Regions from separate parts of the Catenuloplanes atrovinosus genome, predicted to be linked through region 3. Evidence: riboswitches for the same ligand, from Rfam matches in the RefSeq annotation. Region 3 holds a riboswitch; each other region holds the start of a gene.

Region 1 (5,357 bases), 2.2 Mb from region 3:
TGGTGACCCGAATGCGGTACGAATTGGTATTCGCCATTGGGTTGATAACGGACGCGTAAACGTCCTAAGGTGAGTCTCCGTTACTCCGCCGGCACTTCCGATTCCGGTCCGGCAGACCTCTCACCCCCCACGGAGGCGAGCCACGGTGACGCCCAGGCTCTCGTTGCGTCCCCATCGTGTGTTGACGCGCGCTTTAATCTCGGCCGGCGCGGCTGTTCTCTTCAGCCTGACGCTGCTCTCCACCCCCGCTCATGCTGAGCCCACCCTCGCGGAGATCGAGGCTCAGATGGATGAGAAGTGGGCGGAGCTCGAGCCGACGATCGAGGAGTACAACAAGGTCCACAACGACCTGAAGGCGAACCAGAAGAAGCGGTCCGAGCTCGAAGCGAAGATGAAGCCGCTCAACGACCAGATGAAGGCCGCGGTCGACAAGGTCGGCGTGATGGCCAACCGGTCGTACCGTGCGGGTCCCGCGTCCGGGCTGAACTCGATCCTGCAGACCAGCTCACCCACCGCGCTGACGGACCAGCTGATCTACCTGGACCGGCTGGCCGAGGGCGAGCGGCAGGACATCGAGGCCGTCACCGCCGCCCGCAGCGAGATGGACAAGCAGAAGGCCGCGCTGGACAAGGTCGTCTCCGAGCAGGAGAAGCGGGACAAGGAGCTCGCGGACAAGAAAACGCAGGTCGAGAAGGAACTCGACGAGCTGGAGAAGCTGCAGGAGGAGGCGTACGGCTCGGTGGCCAACGTCCCGAGCAGCGGCAGCACCTCGCCCTCCGACGGCAACTGCTCGTCCTCCGGCGCCAGCGGCGTGGCCGCGACCGTCGTGGCGACCGCGTGTGCGCAGCTCGGCAAGCCGTACGTGTTCGGCGCGGCCGGCCCGGGCTCGTTCGACTGCTCCGGTCTGGTCGCGTTCTCCTACGCGGCGGCCGGCATCAGCCTGCCGCACAGCACCGTCTCGCAGTGGAACATGGGGACGTCGATACCCGCGGACCAGGCCCAGAAGGGCGACGTGGTGTTCTTCAACAGCAGCCTCAGCCACGACGGCATCTACCTCGGTAACGGCATGATGGTGCACGCGCCGCAGCCGGGCATGTCGGTCGAGGTGCTGCGCATCGACGTGATGCCGGTGGTCGGCTTCCGCCGGTACGGCTGACGCCGCGCCGTTTCGCAGTGGAGCCCTCGCCGGACGTACCGGCGAGGGCTCCTGCTTTTGCATGATTTTTGCGGCCGGCTGCGGTGGGTGGGCCGGGCGGCGGGACCGGCAATACCCACAATGGGGGAATGTCGGATTCACGCCGTATGCCAGTAATGCTGACCGGCCGGGTGGCTGCGGTCGCCGTGGGAGGTGCGGTGCTCGCACTGCTCACGGGCGCGGTGGTGGTGTCCGGCGGGTCGCCAGCGCCGTCGCCGTCCTCCACGGCGTCCGCGCCGCCGGCCTCCCCCTCACCCTCGCGCTCGGCCGCCGTGTTCTCGCCGGAGGCCTTCGTGGACGAGGAGACCACCTCGGCTCCGTCCGAGGTGGCGCGGGCCGCGGCCGGGCCGATCGCGGTCCGGTACACGTTCGACGGCGGTGCGGGCCGGCAGTTCCTGGACCTCACCGGCCGGTACGGCATGCGCGCGCGGACCGCGGTCGGCGGCGTGCTCGGCCTCGCCCGGCACGGTGCCGGCTGGGCCGCGGCCTTCCCGGCGCGCTGCACCGCGCTGCCGCAGAACTGCCCGCGCGCGATCCTGGAGGGCGGCCACCCCGCCGCGCTCAACCCCGGCACCCGGCGGTTCCAGTACGGCGCGTCCGTGCTGATGCGGCCCACCGACACCTCGGCCGGCGCGAACGTGCTGCAGAAGGGCTTCTCGGTCGGCGGCGGCACCCAGTACAAGCTGCAGGTGGACGGGATCGCCGGCCGGCCGAGCTGCGTGGTGGCCAGCCCGACCCGCATCTACCGGGTGATCGCGCCGGTGCGGGTGGCCGACGGGCGGTGGCACACGGTCGGATGCGTGCGGAACCGCGGCACGCTGTCGATCAGGGTCGACGGGGCGGCGCGCGGCACCGTCAAGCTCCCGGTCCGGCTGTCCATCGCGAATACCGAGCCGCTGCGAATCGGCGGGAAGAGTGTGACGGCCAACAACGATCAATATGCCGGCCAGATCGACGATGTATACGTGACGATCAATTAACGGACAGTTGCATAACGTACCGCGACGGCGTTTGTACGTACCGATTTTTGAGGTAGATCGGCTTGCGGCGTCCGTTTTGCCTCTCTAATCTTGGGGATCGCCAGGCTCGACGACGCGCGATCACCCCCGGTCGCCGCGAGCCTGACACCGCCGAATCATTCACTCGGATGAACCGGGGACCCAAGGCGCACTTGGGGTGAATCCGTCGGCCACCCACCGACGGTAGGGCGATGACCCTGTGGTGAGCGCTTCTGCACCGGCCTCACCCGCCCGAACCCGTCAGCTAACCCGGTAGGCGGTCAGGGACACGAGGGAGCAAGACTTCGGTGGCAGGCATTGCCGCACTCCGAAATCGGTCCGTCATAGTCGGTGCGATGTGCGCGCTGACCACCGCCCTGGTGGTCACGCTCGGCGGCACCGCCGCCCACGCGGAACCGACCGTGGCGGAGGTGGAGAAGCAGATCGACGAGGCGTGGACCGAGCTCGAGCCTACGATCGAGAAGCACAACTCCACCCGCCAGGAGCTGCAGAAGAAGAAAAAGCAGGCGGAGGTGCTGGGCACCAGGATTCAGCCGCTGCAGGCGGAGGTCGACCTGGTCATGGGCCGGGTCGGCGTGATCGCGGCGGAGGAGTACAAGACCGGCCCGGCGAGCACGCTCGGATCCATCCTGCTGACCGGCTCGCCCACCACGCTGACCAACCAGCTGGAGCTGCTCGACCACTTCGCCCGGACCCAGGGCCGCGACATCGCCGAGGTCGTCGAGCTGAAGGAGCAGCTGGAGGCGGAGAAGGCGCCGCTGGACGCGCTCATCGCCGACCTCACCACGCAGGAGGCGGAGCTCAGCCAGAAGACCAAGGAGATCAACGCCAAGGTCGACGAGCTGCAGAAGCTCCGGCTCCAGGTCTACGGCAACGGCGGCGGCGGCGAGCTGGCCCCGGCGCCCTGCCCGTACGAGTACCCCGGCGGCAAGCGCAGCGTCGTGATCAAGTTCGCGTGCGCGCAGATCGGCAAGCCGTACGTCTGGGGTGCGGCCGGCCCGGACGCCTTCGACTGCTCCGGCCTGATGCTCGCGGCGTACGCGCAGATCGGCATGTCCTTCCCGCACAACGCGGCCGCGCAGCGCGGGCTGATGAAGTCGGTCAGCCGCGACGAACTACAGGTGGCCGACTTCGTCTTCTACCGCGCCGACCTCAGTCACGTCGGCATGTACGCGGGCAACGGCTGGGTGGTGCACGCACCCAACCCGGCGGAACCGGTACGGATGATGAAGATGGACGCGATGCCGGTGCACAGCTTCGGCAGCCCGCTCTAACCCGTACGACGTGGAAGGCCGCCCTGCAGGGCGGCCTTTCTCATGCCGGCCTTTCTCATGCCGGCCTTTCTCATGCCGGCGACTCTCATGCCGGCGGCGCTCATGCCGTCGGCCAGGTGCGCCAGTTGCGCCAGGAGCGGCTCGGCGTGGGGCCGCGCTGGCCCTGGTAGCGGGAGCCGTAGACCTCCGAGCCGTACGGATGCTCGGCCGGCGACGACAGCCGGAAGATGCACAGCTGCCCGATCTTCATGCCCGGCCACAGCGTGATCGGCAGATTCGCCACGTTCGACAACTCCAGCGTGACGTGGCCGCTGAAGCCCGGGTCGATGAAGCCGGCCGTCGAGTGCGTCAGCAGACCCAGCCGGCCCAGGCTGCTCTTGCCCTCCAGCCGCCCGGCCAACTGGTCACCCAGCGAGATCACCTCCAGCGTGGAGGCCAGCACGAACTCCCCCGGGTGCAGCACGAACGGCTGACCCACCGGCACCTCGACCTCGGACGTGAGATCGTCCTGCTGCACGGACGGGTCGATATGCGTGTACAGGTGATTGTTGAAGACCCGGAACAGCCGGTCGAGCCGCACGTCGATGCTGGACGGCTGGACCAGCGCGGCCTCGAACGGATCGAGCGCCAGCGTGCCAGCCTTGATCTCGGCGACCAGATCCCGGTCGGAAAGCAGCATCCGGACACCTTAACCAAGCTGGCCGTTAGAACGCATGTTCGATAGGATTGCGGCATGGCTACCTGGACCGCTTTCGCCTCGTCACAGCCCGGTTTGGCCGCCGCCATCCGCTCCCTCATGCAGCAGTACGGTCCGGGCCTCGGCTACCTCGCCACCGTCCGCTCCGACGGCGGCCCCCGCGTCCACCCCGTCAGCCCCGTCATCACCGACGAGGGCCTCTTCTGCTTCATCGTCGACTCCCCCAAGCGCCGCGACCTCGACCGCGACGGCCGCTACGCGCTGCACAGCTTCCCGCCCGAGGACAGCGACGACGAGGCCTACCTCGCCGGCCACGCCCACGCCGTCACCGACCTCGCCCGCATCACCCGCCTCGCCGGCGACCTCCGCGCCGAACCCCACGTCGACTGGCGCCTCTACGAATTCACCATCGACGTCGCCATGCTCGCCCGCCACGGCCGCGGCGGCGCCACCCCCCTCGCCACCGACACCACCGCCCGCCCCGCCGTCCAGGTCTGGCGCGACCACGCCCCCTCCGTCGAAATCGTCATCGCCGCCTCCGGCGACTCACAGGCATAGGCGCTCGCGTACGGATCGGGCAACCAGGTAGAGTGGGTCCGCACCACGCGGGTGTAGTTCAATGGCAGAACATCAGCTTCCCAAGCTGACAGTGCGGGTTCGATTCCCGTCACCCGCTCGTCGTCGGAGCCCTGCTCGCGGAGTGCGCGAGCCGGGGCCTTCTCGCATTCTGCTCCGGGGCCGAGCCCCGGAAACCCCACGTCCCGGTGGTTGCGTTCATCGGTGACCTGGGGGCAGCGGTATCGACCGTCGCCGATGAGATCGGCACACGTTACCCGCTCGGCGGCGACGCGACTCTCGCGCTCCGCGCCGAAGAGCCGGCTGCGTGCCACCAACGTGCCATCAGACTGGTAGATCAGCGGGCGCGTGGGTAGCGCCCGCAGCCTCCATGTGGTGATAGACGACCTGGTCGAGCGATTGTTGAGCGTCTTCGGTCCAGGTTGTGCTGCTTCGTGGCGTTCTGCGCTGCCCTCGGCGGGTGGGTGAGAGGACTATCGTTGTGTGGGGTGGCTGGTGGGAGGGGGCGTTGCCATGAGCGCTGAGGGTGTGCGGGCGCCTGCTGGGTCTCGATATGGGGATCAGCGACCGTATGTGGTGGTGGCGGATTTGGCGGA
Region 2 (9,266 bases), 1.6 Mb from region 3:
ACGCTAACGACCGAGAGCTGCACCACCGTTGACCTGCACGACCTGCGCGGTCACGTAGCCCGCACCGGGCGAGGCCAGCCAGTGCACGGTCTCCGCGACGTCGACCACCGTGCCGGCCCGGCCGTTGTGCGTCTGGCGCAGCAGCCGCTCGCGGCGCTCGTCGGTCATGCCGTCGCCGAAGAACTCGGTGCCCTCCACATACCCGGGCGCCACCACGTTCACCGTGATGCCGCGCGGGCCGAGCGCGGACGACAGATCGAACGCGTACGGATGCAGCGCCGCCTTCGCCGCGCCGTAGGAGCCGTTGCCCGACCCCCGGTACGCCGCGATCGAGCTCAGCAGCACGATCCGCCCGCCGTCCGTGAGCACGTCCGCCAACGCCTCGACCAGCAGCACCGCGGTGAGCACGTTGGACTCGAAGTTGCCCTGCCAGTGCTCCCGCACGGTGAGCAGCCGGTCCAGCTCGGGACGGCCGGTGTCGTGCGCGCTCGGCGGGCCCTGCCGCGTCACGTTCCCGCCCGCGTTCGCCACCACCACGTCGACCCGGCCGTGACGCTCGACGACCTCGTCGCGTACCCGCAGCGCCTGATCCGTGTCGGTGAGGTCGGCCGCGATCGCGTGCACCGAGCCGGAGCCCTGCGCCTCGATCCCCGCCGCGGCGCGGTCCAGCACGTCCGCGCGCCGGCCGACGATCACCACGTCCGCCGCGTCGCGCGCGAACCGCGCGGCCACCGCCTGTCCCGTGCCGGTACCGCCGCCACTGACCACCACGACCCGCCCCATAGCGCCCTCCCGGAATATCGCCAAGCTGAAAATCATTGTCAGAAACATGAAGGTACGCAGCTCACTCAGGTCACTCGCCCGCAAGCCCGGCTCGCAGGTGGTCCGCCGCCGCGGCCGCGTCACGGTCGTCAACCGCCGCAACCCCCGCTGGAACGGCCGGCAGGGCTAGGACGGGCCTGTGGATCTCGTCGAGCCGAGGCGAGGTGCGGGTGTCGTCCGGCGTGCGGCGCGGAAGTCCACATACTGCTTCCCCGACGTGCGGGCAGGCGGCACCCGGGCCACGCCCGAGGCCGGCGAAGATCCGCAAGCCGCGCCGGTCGCCCTAGAAGTGCTTGCGCAGCGCGGTGAACGACGGCAGCTCGAGCACGCCGGTGTCGGCCGGGTCGAGGGCGGCGTGCTCCAGCTCCCAGGTGTGCGGGTGCGGGATGAAGACCGCGTTCCACCCGGCCCGGCGCGCCGGGATGATGTCCGACTTCGGAGAGTTCCCGATCATCCAGGTGTCGGCCGGGTCGAACGCCATCGACTCGGTCAGCCGCAGGTAGGTGGCGAGGTCCTTCTCCCGCACCACGTGCACGCTGCCGAAGTGCCCGGCCAGCCCGGAGGCGGCCAGCTTCCGGCGCTGCTCCGCGTCGTCGCCCTTGGTCAGCAGCGCCAGCTCGTGCCGGGTGCCGAGGTCGGCGAGCGTCTCCGCGACCTCCGGCATCAGCTCGACCCGGTCGAAGACCAGCGCGGCGGCCAGCTCCTCGATCTCGCGGCGCTCCGCCTCGGTGGCCGGGCGCTCGTGCAGCCGCTCGAAGCACTCCCGCAGGTTGCGCAGGAAGACGCGGCTGCCGTACCCGTAGGTGGCCGCGTTGGCGCGCTCGACGTCGTTGAGCACGGCGCGGATCGCGGCGTGCTCCAGCGTGGGGTGCGCCAGCCAGGCGAGGAAGTCGTCGACCACGCGGATGAAGAGGATGTTGTTCTCCCACAGCGTGTCGTCCGCATCGAAGACCAGGGTGCCCATGCCGGACATCCGATCACGCGGCCGGATCGGTGTCGCGCGGGTTTCCTGAGGTATTGACCACAGACCCGGTCCGTTCCTATGGTCGTATCAACCGACGTTGTTGAAACGTTTCACGAACCCGGCGGGCACCCGGGGAAAGGTCGGACATGAGTGGACTGAGGCGCCGTACCGTGCTGGCTCTGGGAGCGGGCACGCTGGCGGCCGGCTGGGGCGCGGTCCCGGCCGAGGCGGACACCGGCCGGAACGACTTCGCCCGTCCCGCGACCGGGTTACGGCCGTACTTCCGCTGGTGGTGGCCGGACGGGCTGGTCGACCCCGCGGAGATCCGGCGCGAGGTGGACCAGATCGCGGCGGCCGGGTTCGGCGGCGCGGAGATCGCGGCCGTGCACCACAGCGTGCGGGACAAGGCCGCGCTGGACACCGCCGGTCACGGCTGGGGCACCGCGGCGTGGACCCGCGGCGTCGAGGCCGCGCTCGACCAGGCCGCCCGGCGCGGCATCACCATCGACCTGACGATCGGCCCGTCCTGGCCGGCCGCGGTCCCGACCGTCACGCCGGACGGCCCGGCCGCGGTGCAGGAGCTGGCGCACGGCGTGGCCACCGTGGCGGCCGGCGGCACGTTCGACGGCCCGGTGCCGGCCTCGGTGACCGCCGCCGCGCCGTCCGTCACCCGGCAGACGCTGATCGCGGTGCAGGCGGTGCGGGTGGACCCGGCCAACGCCACGCGCAAGGAGACCGGGCTGGCCGCGGACTCCGTCACCGACCTCACCGCGCGCGTGACGGACGGGCGGCTGACCTGGACCGCGCCGGCCGACGGCGACTACCTGGTGCTCGCCTACTGGCAGCGCGGGTCCGGGCAGGAGCCGGAGTCCGGGCCGCACACCAGCCCGGACGCGTACGTGGTGGACCACTTCAGCGCGGCCGGCACCCAGGCGGTGATCGACTTCTGGGAGGCGCGGCTGCTCACGCCGCGCATCCGGGCGCTGCTGCGCCGCGCCGGCGGCTCCCTCTTCGAGGACTCGATCGAGCTGGAGACGCACGCGCTCAACTGGACGCCCGCGATGCTCACCGAATTCCAGCGTCGCCGGGGGTACGACCTGCGCCCCTACCTGCCCGCGGTGGTACGGGTGAAGGAGGCGACGGTCTACGCGTTCGACGCGGCGACGAGCCGCCGGGTGCGCGCGGACTACTGGCAGACGATCTCCGATCTGTTCACCGAGCACCACTTCGTGCCGCTGACCCGCTGGGCGCACTCGCTCGGGCTGACGTTCCGGGCCCAGCCGTACGGGCTGGAGACGGACGCGATCGCGGCGTCCGCCGTGGTCGACGTGCCGGAGGGCGAGTCGCTGGGGTTCAAGAACCTGGACGACTACCGGTGCCTGGCCGGTGGGCGGGACATGGGCGGGCGGGCGCTGCTGTCCTGCGAGGCGGGCGCGTACCAGGGCGGCGCCTACAACACCACGTGGAAGAGGCTGCTGCGCACGATGGGTGGCGCGTACGCGGCGGGGCTGAACCAGACCGTGTTCCACGGCTTCTCGTACGCGACCGCGCCCGGTGCGGCCTGGCCCGGCTTCGCCGCGTTCACGCCGTACTCCGGCGCGATCGGCTACGCCGAGTCGTGGGGCCCACGGCAGCCGAGCTGGCGGCATGCGCCGGACGTGGCCGCCTACCTGGGCCGGGTGCACCTGGCCGGCCGGATCGGCGTGAACCGGGTCGACGCGGCGGTCTTCCGGCAGAAGGGCTACAGCAAGACCGGCATCGGCGCGTCCTGGTTCACCTCGGACGGCGTACCGTCCGGGTGGACGCACCAGATGATCAGCGCGCCGCTGCTGGCGCTGCCCAGCGCGACGGTCCGCGACGGCCGGCTGGCCCCGGACGGCCCGGCCTACCGGGTGCTGCTGGTGGAGCCGGACCCGTTCTCCGGCTCGGCCGCGACGCTGGACCTGCCGTCCGCGCGCCGAATCCTCGCGCTGGCGCGGCAGGGCCTGCCGGTCGTGCTGCTCGGCGACTGGTCCGCCGCCACCGTGCCGGGCCGGGCCACCGGCGACGAGGACGTCGCGCTGCGCGCGCTGCTGGCCGAGCTGACCGCGCTGCCCCGGGTACGGACCGTGGCCGCGAAGACCGAGGTCGGCGCCGCGCTGGCGAGCCTCGGGCTGCGGCCGGCCGTCTCCTACGCGCGGACGTCCACGCTGTTGCACGGGCACCGGGTGGACCGCGGGACCGACTACTACTACCTGGTCAACGGCAAGCACGCGGAGACGGTCAAGCCGCCGGTGGCCGCGATCGACCACGACGTGACGCTGCAGCGGTCGAGCCGGACGGCGGTGCCGTACCGGATCGACCCGTGGACCGGCGCGCGTGAGCGGATCGCGGTCTACACCGCGGACGGCGACCGGGTGACGATGCGGGTGGCGTTGCAGCCGGGCGAGTCGGCGATCGTGGTGCTGGACGCGCCCGGCGCGGCGAACCGGCACGTGACCGCGACGACCGCGGACCGGGTGCTGGCCACGGAGCGCGGGCTGACGCTGCGCGCCGCGACCGGTGGCACGTACACCGCGACGCTGGACGACGGGCGGACCGTGAGCCGGACGATCCCGGCGGTGCCGGCGCCGATCCCGCTCACCCGGTGGACGCTGCGGGTGGCGGACTGGCGGCCGGGGTCCAGTGCGACCGAGACGCTCTCCGTGACGCACACGGTGGAGCTGGACGGGCTGCGGCCGTGGACAGAGCTCCCGGGGCTGGCGGACGTGTCCGGCGTCGGGCGGTACACGGCCGTGGTGGACGTGCCGGCGTGCGCCGGGGCGTACCTCGGCCTGGGCGAGGTCTTCGACACCGCCCGGGTGACCGTGAACGGGCGCGCGGTGCCGGTGAGCCCGCTGAACCCGGTGGCGGACGTGGGGCCGTACCTGCACGAGGGCCGGAACACGATCGAGGTGGAGGTGGCGACCACGCTGAACAACCGGCTGCGGGTCGCCGATCCGGCGGTCTACGGCGTGGCGCCGCGCCAGGCCTACGGGCTGACCGGGCCGGTCACGCTGATTCCGTACGGCGAGGTGCGGGTCTGGTGACGAAGGAGCCCGCGGCGCGTGCCGCGGGCTCCTTCGTCACGTCAGATGACGGATAGATGCACGTGGTTCGTATGGTCACCGGACGGGGTGCCGCCGCCCGCGTACGACTGCCAGCCGCTCGACGGTAGCCAGATCCGGCTGTACCAGATCACGTAGAGCACGCCGAGCCGGTCCGCGTTCTTGATGTAGAAGTTGGCCAGGTTGTCGCCGTAGGCCTTGTCCGCACCGAACGCGACGCCGCCGAAGCCGCTCGCCTGCGCCGACCAGTCGCAGGCCCGGCCGCGCGGATGCTCACCACCGTCCTCGGCGCTGCGATAGCAGGAGACGAAGTGGTTGAAGCCGGCCGACTTGGTCTGCTGGTAGGCGTGCAGCAGGCGGGGGGTGATGCAGCCGCCGGTCGTGGGGTCGTCCACGGTGCAGCTCTCGGCCGGGAACGAGCCGTCCGCGCCGCGCTCGGTCGCGACCGCGACCGCCGCGGAGCCGCTGCCGGACTGCACGTTCGCCGCGGCGCCGCCGCCCGCGGCCTTCAGCGCGTTCTCCGCCTGCTTCTTCCGCTTGTCCATGGTCTCGACCTGCTTCTTCTGCTCACCGATCTCAGCCTCGATGGCAGACTTCGCACGGGTGGCCTCGTCCTTGGCCTCGACCAGGTTCTGTACCTGCTTCTCCTGGTTGATCGTCATGGTCTCGAGCAACGTCGCACGGTCCATGAAACCGTTGCCCTCGGAGACGTTCAGCATCGCGACCATGGGGGCGAGGCGACCGTTGCGGTAGGTCCGGCCGGCCAGCTCGCCCACCGTCTCCTCGCGCTTCTTGAGGTCGGCCTCGATGGTCTTGAGCTCCTCGGTCAGCTCCTTCTGGCGCTTCTCCGAGGCGGCGAGCTTGTTCTTCGCCTCGATGTAGCCCTTGCTGGCCGCGTCGAGCTGCTTCCTGAGCTGTTCCGTGCCGCCCTCGTCGATCGCGTAGGCGGGCGCTGCGAACGCTGCGGTGGCAACGCTCGCCAGCAGCACGGCGAGTGCCGCTATTCGCCGTAGGCGCATCATGTTCCTCTCCTCAACCGCCGGCCGGGTTAGCTGACGGGTTCGGGATGGGAACGACACCCCTACCGCTGGCGCGGATTCACCCCACGAACGTGGTTCCCCGACTCGCTGAGCGATTTGGCGGTGGTCGCCACGGGCACCGGGCGCGCCCGCCGATGACGACCGGCGGCAAGACTACCCAGTCGCTGCTAGGACGACCGCTCTAGATCCGGAAACTTAAGAATTCCCTATAGTGACGCAAAGTGCCCGCTCAATAACAGGAAACCATAGAGACACATCGACACGGTATGCGAAAAGGCCGCCCCGGATAATCGGGGCGACCTTTCCTATACTAATTGTCGAACAGTCAATTACAGAGAGCTTGCACGACGGGCCGGTGCGCGGCCCGCGGGCTGGTGCGGCTCCGGCCCCACGTGGGTCCGCTCCGGGATTCCCATCGTCACCGGCTTGTCCGCCGACACCGTCACCAGCTCGCCGTGGTGCACAAGTGTGATGCTCTTCTCACCGGTGCCGTTACGCAGCGAATAGGTGACCTCGTCGCTGCGTACATCCACCCGCAGCCGCAGCCCGCGCCAGAGCAACGCGAACTCCATCCGGGTGATCCGCTCCGGCAGCCGCGGGTTGAACGACAGCTGGCCGCCGTGGTCCCGCATGCCGCCGAGGCCCATCACCAGCGAGATCCACGAGCCGCCGAGCGACGCCACGTGCAGGCCCTCGCGCGCGTTGTTGTGCAGGTCGTGCAGGTCCATCAGCGCGGCCTCGCCCAGGTAGTCGTGGGCGAGCTCCAGGTGGCCGGTCTCCGCCGCCAGCACCGCCTGGGTGCACGCGGACAGCGACGAGTCGCGGACCGTCCGGGCCTCGTAGTAGGCGAAGTTGCGCGCCTTCTCCTCGTCGCTGAACGCGTCGCCGCGCCACAGCATCGCGAGGACCAGGTCGGCCTGCTTCACCACCTGCTTGCGGTACAGGTCGAAGTACGGGTAGTTGAGCAGCAGCGGGTAGTTCTCCTGCGGCGTGCCCTCGAAGTCCCACTCCTGCAGCCGGGTGAAGCCCTCCGACTGCTGGTGCACGCCCAGTTCGTGGTCGTACGGCAGGTGCACGGCCGCGCCCGCGTCCCGCCAGCCGGCGATCTCCTCGTCGTCGACGCCGGCCGCCCGGGCCTTGTCCGGGTACTTCAGCGCCACGTCCGCCGCGGCGTAGAGGTTCAGCTGCGCCATCAGGTTGGTGTAGATGTTGTCGTCGACCACGGCCGTGTACTCGTCCGGGCCGGTCACGCCGTCGATGTGGAAGCGGCCGTGCCGGTCGTGGTGGCCGAGCGAACGCCACAGCCGGGCCGTCTCGATCAGCAGGTCGAAGCCGTAGTCGTGCTCGAAGTCCTCGTCACCGGTGGCGAGCACGTAACGCCGGGCCGCGTCCGCGATGTCCGCCGCGATGTGGAACGCGGCGGTGCCGGCCGGCCAGTACGCGGAGCACTCGTGCCCGCGGATGGTCCGCCACGGGAACGCGGCACCGCGCAGGCCGAGCGTCTCGGCCCGCTCCTTGGCCAGGTCGAGGGTGGCGTGCCGCCAGCGCAGCACGTCCTTGGCCGCGTCCGGCTGCGTGTACGTGAGCACCGGCAGCACGAACGTCTCCGAGTCCCAGAACGTGTGGCCGTCGTACCCGGGGCCGGTGAGCCCCTTCGACGCGATCGGCCGCATCTCCGCCCGGGCGCCGGCCTGCAGCACGTGGAACAGCGCGAAGCGCACCGCCTGCTGCACCTCCGGGTCGCCCTCGACCTTGACGTCCGAGTGGTCCCAGAACGCGTCGAGGTACTCCCGCTGCGCCGCGACCAGCCCGTCCCAGCCGGTGAGCCGGGCGCTGGCCAGCGCGGCGCCGACCTGGTCCCGCAGCGCGGGCACCGAGCGGCGCGACGACCAGCCGTACGCGATGAACTTGACGATCCGCAGCTTCTGACCCGGCTCGAGCATGCAGGCGACCGTGGTGCGCAGCCAGTCCGGGTTGCCCTCGGTCTTGACCATGTGGCGGCCCTCGGTCTCCACCACGTGCTCCATCGCGGCGGCCATCCGCAGCTTGCTCGTCTTGGTGCTGTGGATCAGCAGCCCGCCCAGTTCCTGGGTGAGCTCCTCCTCCGCCAGCAGCGGCGACTCCAGCAGCGCCGCGACCCGGGGGTCGCGCTTGGTGGGCGGCAACTGCTCGTTCGCCACCAGCTCGGACTGCACGATCACCCGGGCCGGGCCGTTGACCGGCTCGACCTCGTAGGCGATCGCGGCGATCGCGCGCTGGGTGAACGACACCAGCCGGGTCGAGCGCACCCGCACCGACCGGCCGGCCGGCGAGACCCACTCGACCTCGCGCTCCAGCGTCCCGGCCCGCATGTCCAGCACGCGCTCGTGGGAGACCAGGTCGCCGTACCGGACGTCGAACGGCTCGTCGTCGACGAGCAGCCGGATCGGCTTGCCGTTCGTCACGTTCACGATCGTCTGCCCGGACTCCGGGAAGCCGTAGCCGGCCTCCGCGTAGGGCAGCGGCCGGAGCTCGTAGAAGGAGTTCAGGTACGTGCCCGGCAGACCGTGCGGCTCGCCCTCGTCCAGGTTGGCCCGGAGGCCGATGTGGCCGTTGGAGAGCGCGAACACGGACTCCGACTGTGCCAGGACGTCGAGGTCGAGCCGCGTCTCGCGGACATGCCAGGGCTCGACCGGATAAGCCCGCTCTCGGATCACAGCGATCCCTTTCAGTGTTGATCTGAGCCCGTCGGTGAACCACCGGCGGGTTGCCGTCCCTATCGGGGCTCGCCGCCGTCCAGGAGTTCGGCGAGATCCGATACGACGATGTCGGCGCCGTGGGCACGCAACGCGTCCGCGTGCCCGACCCGGTCCACTCCGACCACAAACCCGAAGCCGCCGGCCCTGCCGGCCTCGACGCCCGCCAGTGCGTCCTCGAAAACCGCCGCGTTGCGAGGGTCGACGCCGAGCCTCTTCGCGGCGGCGAGGAACGTGTCCGGCGCGGGCTTGCCGGGCAGTCCCTCGGCCCGGGCGACCACACCGTCGACCCGTTCCTCCAGCAGATCCTCGATGCCGGCCGCGCGCAGCACGTCGCGGCAGTTGGCGCTCGCGGAGACGACGGCGGTCCGCATCCCCGCATCCCGCACCGCATGCAGGTAGGTGACCGAGCCGTCGTACACCAGTACCTTGCCCTCGGCGATGTACTTCAACACCAGGACGTTCTTACGATTTCCGATGCCGTTGACGGTCTCGGCGTCGACGCCGTCGTCCGGGGAGCCCTCCGGGAGCACGATGCCCCGGGACGCCAGGAATGTTCGTACGCCGTCGGCGCGCTGACGGCCGTCCACGTACATGAGGTAGTCGGAGCCGGGATCGA
Region 3 (9,266 bases):
CGTCGTGCTGTGACGCCCTGTGGTGCTCGCGCCGGCTCGTCCGGCGCGAGCACCCCCTCGCTCGCGCGTGGCGTGGCCGGCTCGGCCGGCAGGTCGCGCAGGTGCTTGAGCGGCCCGATGAACAGCAGCCCGCTCGCGGCCGTGACGGCCGCCGCCATGATCCACATGGTGGGGCGCAGGCCCAGCGCGGTGCCCAGCGCGCCGCCGAGCAGCGCACCGGCCGGGATCGCGCCGTAGTTCAGCAACTGCATGCTGGTGGTCACCCGGCCGAGCAGGTGCCGCGGCACGTAGGCCTGCCGGAACGCCCCCTTGATCACGTTGCCCGCCACGATCCCGGCGGTCATCACCACGCCGCCCACCACGATCAGGACCAGCCCGGCGCCCGGCCGGGCCAGCGGCACCAGCAGCGCGAACGGCGCGGTCACCAGGTGCAGGCCGAGCATCGTGCGCGCGGTGCCGAACCGCCGGGCGAGCGGCCCGGCCACCGCGGCACCGGCGACGCCGCCCGCGGAGATCAGCGCGATCAGCACGCCGGCCAGGCCGGGATTCGCGCCGTTCTCCCGCACCAGGAACAGCATCTGGATCGCGCTGTAGCCGTTCAGCGCCAGGTTCGCGGCGGCGCCGTACCCGGTCATCACGCGCAGCAGCGGGTCCCGGAGCACGAATCGCAGCCCTTCCACGACCGCGCCGGGGTCCGGCGCCGCGCGGCCGGCGGGCGCCTCCCGGTGCCGGACCGCCAGCATGCACGCGGCCGAGACCACGAACGTCACGGCGTCCACCAGCAGGCCGGTCACCGCGCCGAACGCCTGGGCGGTCAGGCCGCCGATGCCGGGACCGGCCACCTTCGCCGCCGAGTCCGCGCCGACCAGGCGGGCGTTGCCGGCGGTGAGTCGCTCCGCGGGCAGCAGCTCGGCCAGGTAGACCTGTCCGGCGGTCTCGAAGAACACCGACACCAGGCCGGTCAGCAGCGCCACGACCAGCAGGTGCGCGATGGTCAGCGCGCCCAGCCAGGCCGCCACCGGCACGCTGACGAACAGCGCGGCCGCCACCAGATCGCAGGCGATCATGATGCGCCGCCGGGACCCGGAGCGGTCCACCAGCACGCCGGCCGGCAGCCCGGCCAGCAGCCAGGGCAGCCACACCGTGGCCGCCAGCACCGCCACCTGGAACGTGCTCGCCTCGAGCACCGTGATCGCGACCAGCGGCAGCGCCACCGTGGTGACCGAGCTGCCGAAGCGGCTGGTCGTCTGGCCGATCCAGTACAGCCGGAAGTCGCGGGTCACTGGCCCGGCGTCCCGGGCACGCCGTACGCGAACACGTAGACCGGGCGTCGCTCGGCGCCGTCGTCCGGGACCTCCCGGGACCGCCAGCGCTCGATCACGCCCAGCATCTCCGCCTCCAGCTCGGCCAGCTCGGCGGGGGTCAGGCGCAGCCACTGGTCGCCGCTGAACGCGGTGTCGCGCCAGTGCGCGCGCTCCTCCTCGCCGGCCGCGTACCAGGCCCGGACCCGCGAGACGTGGTAGTCCAGGTTCATCGACTGGGCCGCCTCCGCGACCGCCTCCGTCGCCGGGTCGTCCCGGAAGTCCGACGTGCTCCACCGCAGGCCCCGGCTGACCAGCCGCCACCAGCGCTCCCGCCGGTCGCGGGCCAGCTCCGGCACCTCCTCGATGACGTTGCACTCGCGCAACACCTTGAGGTGGTGGCTGACGTTGCCGACCGCCTGCCCGGTGGCGGCGGCGAGCGCGCTGGCCGTGGCCGGGCCGTCCACCTTCAGCACGTCCATCAGCCGGCGGCGGAGCGGATGGGAGAGCGCGGCGAGCACCCGCGCATCGTCGACCTTGCGTACGCCATCGATCGTCATGCGACCACCCTGACACGCACAAGAAGAGTTGCGCAAGACTTCTTGTGCAATTGTTCTTGTGGATGTGCCGCCGCGCGCCTAGCGCGGAGTGCAGCGCGAGGCGTCGCGGAACTGCCGGGGCGAGGAGCCGGTCACCCGGCGGAACGCGGTGCTGAACGCGCTCTCGGACTCGTATCCGGTGGCGAAGGCCAGCTCGGAGATCGACCGGGTGTCGCGGCGGAGCGCGTCCCGGGCCAGGCCCATCCGCCACTGGATCAGGTACTCCAGCGGCGGCATGCCGACCCGCTCCCGGAAGGCCGCGGCGAACGCGGAGCGGGACATCGTGGCGATGCCGGCCAGATCGTGCAGCGTCCATCGGCGGGCCGTGTCGGCGTGCATGGCGCGCAGCGCGGCACCGATGCCGTCGTCGTCCAGCGCGCCCAGCCAGCCGGCGGGCCGGTCGGCCCGCTCGCCGTAGGCGCGCAGCACCTGGACGAACAGGATCTGCGCGAGGTGGTCCAGCATCAGCGGGCGGCCCACCGCGTCGCCCGCCACCTCCGTGCCGAGCAGTTCGGTCACGTACCCGAGCAGCCGGTTGCGCGGGTCGGTGGCCTTGACGTGGACGACTCGGGGCAGGACGTCGATCAGCATCGAGGCGTTGCTCTCGTCGAATCGCAGCGACCCGGAGCACACGTAGGCGGCCTCCTCGGCCGCGGGCCCGATGCGCACCACGCCGTTCTCCGCGGCCTTCCACAGCGGCTCCGCGGCCCGCGGCTCCGCGGGAAGGGTGCCGGCCAGCAGGTGCGACGGCGGGTCGACCAGCAGGTAGATGTCGCCCTCGCTCAGCCGCACCGGCTCGTGCCCGTCGAGCAGCAGTCGGCACTCGCCGCGCACGACGGTGCCGATCCGCACGTGCGGGAACCCGTCGAAGCGCACCGCCCATGGCTCCGCCGCATGCAGGCCGGGGTCGATCGTGATGTGCGGGCGGAGCAGGCTGACGGCCCCGGCGATCGGGTCACCGGGGCAGAGCGGCGCGCGGCGACCGCTGGACGATGCGTAAGAAACCTCGGACGTCACGTTATGGATCGTAGCGATCCGCGGGCGCAGGCTGGACGTCGAGAACGGCACGACACGACCGGCAGAGGAAGAAACCATGTCCGACAACGACCTGCGCGAGTTCTACCAGCGCTACCTCGACCTGCTCAACGCCCGCGAGTTCGACCGCCTGGACGAGTTCGTCGGCGACGAGGTGACCCACTACGGCGACCGGTACACCAGGGACCAGGTGGCGGCCGCGCTGACCGGCGAGACCGAGGCGGTGCCGGATCTCCACTGGAGTCTTCAGGAACTCGTGGTCGACGGCGACCGCCTGGCCGCCCGGCTGATCAACACCGGCACGCCGGTGAAGGAGTGGCTGGGCGTGGCACCCACCGGCGCCTCGTTCGAGACCGTGGAGTACGCGGTCTACCGCGTCCGGGACGGTCGGTTCACGCACATGACGAACCTGCACGACGCCGAGGCGCTCCGGCGGCAGCTGCGCGCCTGACCGGTGCGGGCATCGCCCGCCGGGCTCAGGCCGGGGTGCGGCGGGCGGTGCGGCGCCAGCGGTAGACGATGGCCGAGGTGAGCAGCACGCCGCAGACCGCCGGCACGAAGGTGATCGGGTTCAGGTCGCCGGGCGTCATCACGGCGGCACCGAGGACGGCGTAGCTGAACGACGACGGGATCGCGGCGACCAGCGTGCCGAGCAGGTAGTGGCGGCGGCGGACCGAGGTGGTGCCGTACGCGTAACCCATCAGGCCGAACGGCGCCAGCGGAAGCAGCCGGACCAGCAGCACGGCCGAGAAACCGCGGCGGCTGAGCCAGCCGTCGAGGCGGTGCAACCGGCCGCCGACGCGCGAGGCGAGCAGGCCGTGCCCGGCCCAGCGGCCCGCGAAGTAGGTGGCGGTGGCGGCCAACATCGCGGCGCTGATCGCCGCCGCGAAGCCGAGCGCCGGGCCGAGGAGCGCGCCGCAGGCGAGCGAGATGGCGGTACGCGGGACCAGCACCGCGAGCAGCAGCGCGCCCACGCCGGCCATGGCGAACGCGGCGGCCCAGCCCAGCGACCGCGCGGCCCCCTGGATCTCGTGCAGCGGCAGCGTGGCGGCCGCGGTGCCGAGCGCCGCGACGACCGCCACCAGCCCGGCGACCCGCAGGACCCGCGCCCTCCGGCTGCGCCGGGGAACCACCGGAACGCACGCGCCCGGGGAAGCCGGCTGGAGCGGGACCATCAGGCCGGAGGCCACGGTGGTCCGGGAGCGGAGGGCGGCGTCCGTCATACAGTCTCCGATCGGTGGATCCGGGGGCTGGGTGGGGCGTCGGGTCCGGTGCGGCCGGTGAGTGACCCCATCGTCCGCCGGCCGGGGAACCTGAGCGGAACCGCGGCCGGCGGACGACGGCTCACGCCGGGTTCGGCCGGGCGGCGGTGAGCCGCTCGTTCCGCAGGTGATCGTGCCACGTGTCGTCGACCGGCGGGAGCGTGTCGTAGCCGGTCGCCCAGCGCAGCAGCAGGTCCGCGATGGCGGGGTTGCGGGCCAGCGCGGGTCCGTGCGAGTACGTCCCGAGGATCTTGCCGCGCCACGCGCCCTCGGTTTGGCCGTCGTTGCCGATGCCGACGCTGACCCGGGCCAGCGGCGAGACGGTCGGGCCGAGGTGGGTGCGCCCGCCGTGGTTCTCGAAGCCGGTCAGCCGCGGCAGGCCGAGGCGCGGGTCGACGTCGCCGGCCAGCTCGCCGACCGCGCGGGTCTCGCCCCGGTCGGAGTAGATGTCGATCAGCTCCAGGCCCTGGCACTTGGCGCCCTTGGCGAAGAACGACGTGCCGAGCAACTGGTAGCCGGCGCAGACCGCGAAGACGGCGGCGCCCTGGTTGACGGCGCGGTGCAGGCCGCCGTCCGCGTTCAGCCGCTGCGCCGCGAGCGCCTGCGGGCCGTCCTCGCCGCCGCCGATCAGATACACGTCCGCGTGCGTGGGCAGTGGCTGGTCGGAGCGGACCTCGATGGTCTCCACCGGGATGCCGCGCTGCTGCGCCCGCTTGGCCAGGATCAGCATGTTGCCGCGGTCGCCGTAGGTGGAGAGCAGGTCGGGGTAGACCCACACCACCCGGACCACGCTGTCCCCGCCCGCGCCCTGCGGCGCCGGCTGCCCACCGGGCTGCTGCTGCCCCTGCGCGGGCGGCTGTCCGTAAACCGGCGGCTGTCCGTGAACCGGCGGCTGGCCGTAGACCGGCGGCTGTCCGTAGACCGGTGCCTGCTGGGGCGGTTGCCCGTAGACCGGTGCCTGCTGCGGCGGCTGTCCGTAGACCGGCTGCTGCTGAGGCGGCTGTCCGTAAACCGGCGGTTGTCCGTAAGCCGGCGGCTGGCCGTGGACCGGTGGCTGGCCGTACGCCGGTGGCTGCTGCCCGTACCCCGGCTGCGGTTGTCCCTGGACCGGTGGCTGCTGGCCGTAGGCCGGCTGATCGCCCCAGCTCTGCCCGCCCTGGCCGGGCGCGCTCCACTCCGGGTTAATTGACACGGTCCAGCTCCGCTCGGATGTCTTGGAAGGCGGTGTAGTTGGCGATGACCTCCAGGCGCCCCGGCGGCACGCTGGCGATCGCCTCGCCGAACGAACGGACGTGCCGGAAGGGCACGTCGTTCACGTCCAGCCGGACCGCGAGGTCGAACGCCCGGTCGCCGGTGATCAGCACCTGGCGCCCGCGCAGCGGCGCGAAGTCGACGTCGAACAGCCAGGACGTGTCCAGCCCGTCGGGGTCGCGCGCGTTGATGGACAGCAGTGTCGGCGCGTTGTCCGCCATGTCGAACGCCTCGAGCCAGCTCGCCGGGTTCTTCGCCAGCAGCAGCCGGATGTTGCGCCCGTCCCGGTCGACCTGCGCGTAGCGGCCGGCCACCGACGCGACCGAGGAGAGCGTGGGCACGGCCTGCAGCGGCCGGATGCCGAACGCGGCCGCGACCGCGAGCGCGGTGGCCGCGTTGCCGAGGTTGACCCGGCCGGGCAGCTGGAGCCGGATCAGGTGCCAGGCGCCGGACGGGTCGAGCACGCCGTCGTCCTCGACCACCCACTGCGGCGCGGGGCGGCGCAGCGGGCAGCCGGTGCACCACCACTGGCCGTCCTGGCGCTCGATGGTGGAGCCGCACTCCGGGCAGACCCAGGAGTCGTCCTGCCAGCGCTGGCCGGCGCTGAACCAGCTCACCGTGGGTGAGTTGCCGGCGGCCCAGACGATCATCGGGTCGTCGGCGTTGGCGACGAGCGCGACCTCCGGGTGCTTGGCCAGGGTGGTGCGCCAGAGCTGAGCCATCATCGCCACCTCCTTCGCCCGGTCGAGCTGGTCGCGGGAGAGGTTGAGCAGCGCGACCACGCGGGGCCGGGTCTCCTCGATCACCTGCGGGAGGTAGTGCTCGTCCACCTCCAGCACCGCGTACGGCGTGGCGCCGGCCTTGGCCAGCGCGGAGGTGTGCCCGGTGGGCATGTTGGCACCGAAGGAGTTGGTCGCCACCGGCCCGAGCACGCCCAGTGCGGCCGCGGTGAGCCGGGTGGTCGTGGTCTTGCCGTTGGTGCCGGAGACCAGCGCGATGGCGCGGCCGGCGGCGAGGTGCTCGAGCAGGTCGGGATCGATCTTGAGACCGATCCAGCCACCGATCACGGAACCGTCGCCCCGCCCCGCCGCGCGGGAGAGCGCGGCGGCGGTGCGGGAGACCTGGGTCGCGACCTTGGCGCGGAGGGGCATGTTGCCTTGCGTCACCCGAGCGAGGTTACCGGACCGGCACCGCTTCCCGGCCGGGTCGTTCGTCTCCGGGCGATAACCACGTACCGCAGCGGTGTGACCTCGATTTGTGTGGGAAGCTTCACCGGCCTCGATATACGGAGGGTAGTGGTGCGCGCCCGAACGGTGGCGGAATATCGGGCACCCGACACGTCGGGGCGGCGGGCCGGGCATGCCAACCTCGGAGCGTGATCATTTGACCACGAGGACCTGCTCCCGGCGTCCGCTACAAACGATGGGCCGGTGTGCGATCCGCCCGCCGGCCGCGCCGACCGCGGGACACGCCGAACCCTGCCCGTTCCCGGCGACGCGACGTCACCTCGCAGCACACATGGCACCGAAGGGCAGGGACGGGGGAACCACCCGATTCATGACGGCTCGTCCTACGAGCCTGGGGGTGAAGCCCGGCCGTGACCTCTCGCGGCCGGGCCGGGCATCTTCGGCGCCCGAACCCGACAGCTAACCCCGCAGGCGCGCCGGAAGGACTCCTTTCGTGACAGCGCACTCCCCGGTCCGGTCTCCGCGTCTTCGTCGGAATCCGGCCCGGCGCTCCACCCTGCTCGCCGCGCTGGTCGGACTCTGTGTCGCGGCCGGCCAGCTCACCGCCGTCGCGCCCGCGAGCGCGGCACCGGCCGCCAAGGCGGCCGCGGTCGTCGCGCTCGCCAAGAGCCTCACCGGGAAGCGGTACCGGTACGGCGGCGCGAACCCGAGCGGATTCGACTGCTCCGGGTTCACCATGTACGTCTACCGCAAGGCGGCCGGCCGGGCGCTGCCGCACAGCGCCAACCGCCAGCAGCGGTACGGCGTGGCGGTCCCGAAGTCCCAGGCGCGCCCCGGTGACCTGCTCATCTTCCGCAAGGGCGCGCACGGCTACCACGCCGCGATCTACGCGGGCGGGGACTACATGTATGACGCCCCGCGCCCCGGCGTGCGGGTCGGCAAGCACCGGATCTGGTCCCGCTCGTACGTGGTGCGCCGGATCGTCTGACCGGGAAGGGCCCGCCGCGTCCGGCGGGCCTTTCCGCATTCTCACAGCGATTCCGCAGCGACCGTTCGGCGCCACCCACGGAGATCATCCGGCCACGCCACGTGGCCGCGCGATCCCTCCACTTCCCTCCACGGAATAATCCCCAGCCCTGCACACCGCGGAAAAACCACCCGAAAAATCCGTATAAAAGGTGCGGCGAGAACGTCGATCCGTACGGATGTCGGAAACCGGACGGGCGTACGGGATGGAACCCCTCCACCGAGCGCAACCCTGCGTGACGTGCTCTTTTGCACGCCCACACCCCTTGACGACGCGCTGATTCCGGTTGCGGGTGGAGGGAAGTGGAGTAAAGTGGGGCCACATGGCGGGGTCGTGGAGAGCCCGCCGGCCCGAGTGATCAGCGGCACCGCGAATGCCGCCGGCAAGGGCGAGGGGGTGAGCCGCGAGTGTTTCTCGGCACGCACACCCCGCGCCTGGACGACAAGGGCCGGCTGATCCTCCCGGCCAAGTTCCGGGACGAGCTGGCGGGAGGTGTCGTGATCACGAAAGGGCAGGAGCGCTGCCTCTACGTCTTCCCGATGCCCGAGTTCCAGCGGATCTCGGGGGAGCTGCGGGCCGCACCGATGACGCACAAGGCGGCGCGGGCCTACAGCCGGGTCTTCTTCGCCAGCGCGCACGACGAGGTTCCGGACAAGCAGGGCCGGGTGACCATCCCGGCCCACCTGCGGGAGTATGCGGGGCTCGACCGTGAGCTGGTCGTGATCGGTGCCAGCACCCGGGTGGAGATCTGGGACAAGGCGGCCTGGGAGTCGTACCTGGCGGAGAGCGAGGACGACTTCGCGGACATCGGGGAGGGGGTGCTGCCCGGCGGGCTGTAGTCGACGGGAAACCCGTACTGCGAGATCTCCAGCCGCTCGGCGCTCCTGACGCCCCTTCCCCGGTGTCAGGCGCGACGGTGGTGACGCCAGGAGGGCGGATGGGGATCTGGCGGTACGGTCTTCGTCGCACTGCTGGCGGGCATTGCGTGAATCGAATCGTCACCAGGTGATGGGGGTCGACATGGGGGTGCCCGAGCCGGAGCTCGTGGCCGAGGGCCGGGAGTGGCAGGCGCGCGGCACGCACGTGCCCGTGCTGCTGGAGCGGTGCCTGGCGCTGCTCGCCCCCGCGCTGGCCGGCGACGCGCCGGTCTATGTGGACACGACCCTGGGTCTCGGCGGGCACGCCGAGGCGATCCTGACCGCGAACTCCCGGCTGACGCTGATCGGCCTGGACCGGGACACGGAGGCGCTCGAGCATTCGCGCCACCGGCTGGCCCGGTTCGCCGACCGGGTCCACCTCGTGCACGCGGTCTCCGACGAGCTGCCCGGCGTGCTGGACCGGCTCGGCTACGAACGGATCGACGGCGCTCTGTTCGATCTCGGCGTCTCCTCGTTACAGCTCGACGCGCCCGATCGCGGGTTCGCCTACGCCCAGGACGCTCCGCTGGACATGCGGATGGACCAGGGCCGCGGCGTCACCGCGGCGGACGTGGTCAACGAATACGAGGCGGGCGCGCTGGCCCGGGTGCTGCGGGTGTACGGCGAGGAGAAGTTCGCCACCCGCATCGCCGCCGCGATCGTGCGGGAGCGGGGGCGCTCCCGGAT

The links. A riboswitch is a leader RNA that binds a small molecule or an ion and turns the genes downstream of it on or off. The one in region 3 is predicted to bind cyclic di-AMP.
Region 1: another riboswitch for cyclic di-AMP. It lies ahead of J2S41_RS34440 (C40 family peptidase); the one in region 3 lies ahead of J2S41_RS24645 (C40 family peptidase).
Region 2: another riboswitch for cyclic di-AMP. It lies ahead of J2S41_RS31825 (coiled-coil domain-containing protein); the one in region 3 lies ahead of J2S41_RS24645 (C40 family peptidase).

The regions. Positions count from the first base shown of each region.
Region 1 is NZ_JAVDYB010000001.1:7,735,611-7,740,967, forward strand. It holds gene J2S41_RS34430 (C40 family peptidase) at 287-1,156, shown strand; gene J2S41_RS34435 (LamG domain-containing protein) at 1,354-2,175, shown strand; cyclic di-AMP (ydaO/yuaA leader) riboswitch at 2,314-2,487, shown strand; gene J2S41_RS34440 (C40 family peptidase) at 2,550-3,488, shown strand; gene dcd (dCTP deaminase) at 3,589-4,167, opposite strand; gene J2S41_RS34450 (pyridoxamine 5'-phosphate oxidase family protein) at 4,222-4,743, shown strand; tRNA gene J2S41_RS34455 (tRNA-Gly) at 4,791-4,861, shown strand.
Region 2 is NZ_JAVDYB010000001.1:7,139,629-7,148,894, forward strand. It holds gene J2S41_RS31805 (SDR family NAD(P)-dependent oxidoreductase) at 4-783, opposite strand; gene J2S41_RS31810 (50S ribosomal protein L36) at 830-952, shown strand; gene J2S41_RS31815 (HAD family hydrolase) at 1,106-1,786, opposite strand; gene J2S41_RS31820 (glycosyl hydrolase) at 1,933-4,854, shown strand; gene J2S41_RS31825 (coiled-coil domain-containing protein) at 4,896-5,891, opposite strand; cyclic di-AMP (ydaO/yuaA leader) riboswitch at 5,894-6,024, opposite strand; gene J2S41_RS31830 (glycoside hydrolase family 65 protein) at 6,242-8,608, opposite strand; gene J2S41_RS31835 (HAD family hydrolase) at 8,668-9,266, opposite strand, start outside.
Region 3 is NZ_JAVDYB010000001.1:5,571,056-5,580,321, reverse strand. It holds gene J2S41_RS24680 (MFS transporter) at 1-1,283, opposite strand, end outside; gene leuS (leucine--tRNA ligase) at 1-13, shown strand, start outside; gene J2S41_RS24675 (ArsR/SmtB family transcription factor) at 1,280-1,861, opposite strand; gene J2S41_RS24670 (AraC family transcriptional regulator) at 1,940-2,917, opposite strand; gene J2S41_RS24665 (ester cyclase) at 2,994-3,386, shown strand; gene J2S41_RS24660 (TVP38/TMEM64 family protein) at 3,412-4,158, opposite strand; gene J2S41_RS24655 (type 1 glutamine amidotransferase) at 4,280-4,987, opposite strand; gene J2S41_RS24650 (MurT ligase domain-containing protein) at 5,379-6,599, opposite strand; cyclic di-AMP (ydaO/yuaA leader) riboswitch at 6,961-7,123, shown strand; gene J2S41_RS24645 (C40 family peptidase) at 7,129-7,623, shown strand; gene mraZ (division/cell wall cluster transcriptional repressor MraZ) at 8,070-8,501, shown strand; gene rsmH (16S rRNA (cytosine(1402)-N(4))-methyltransferase RsmH) at 8,683-9,266, shown strand, end outside.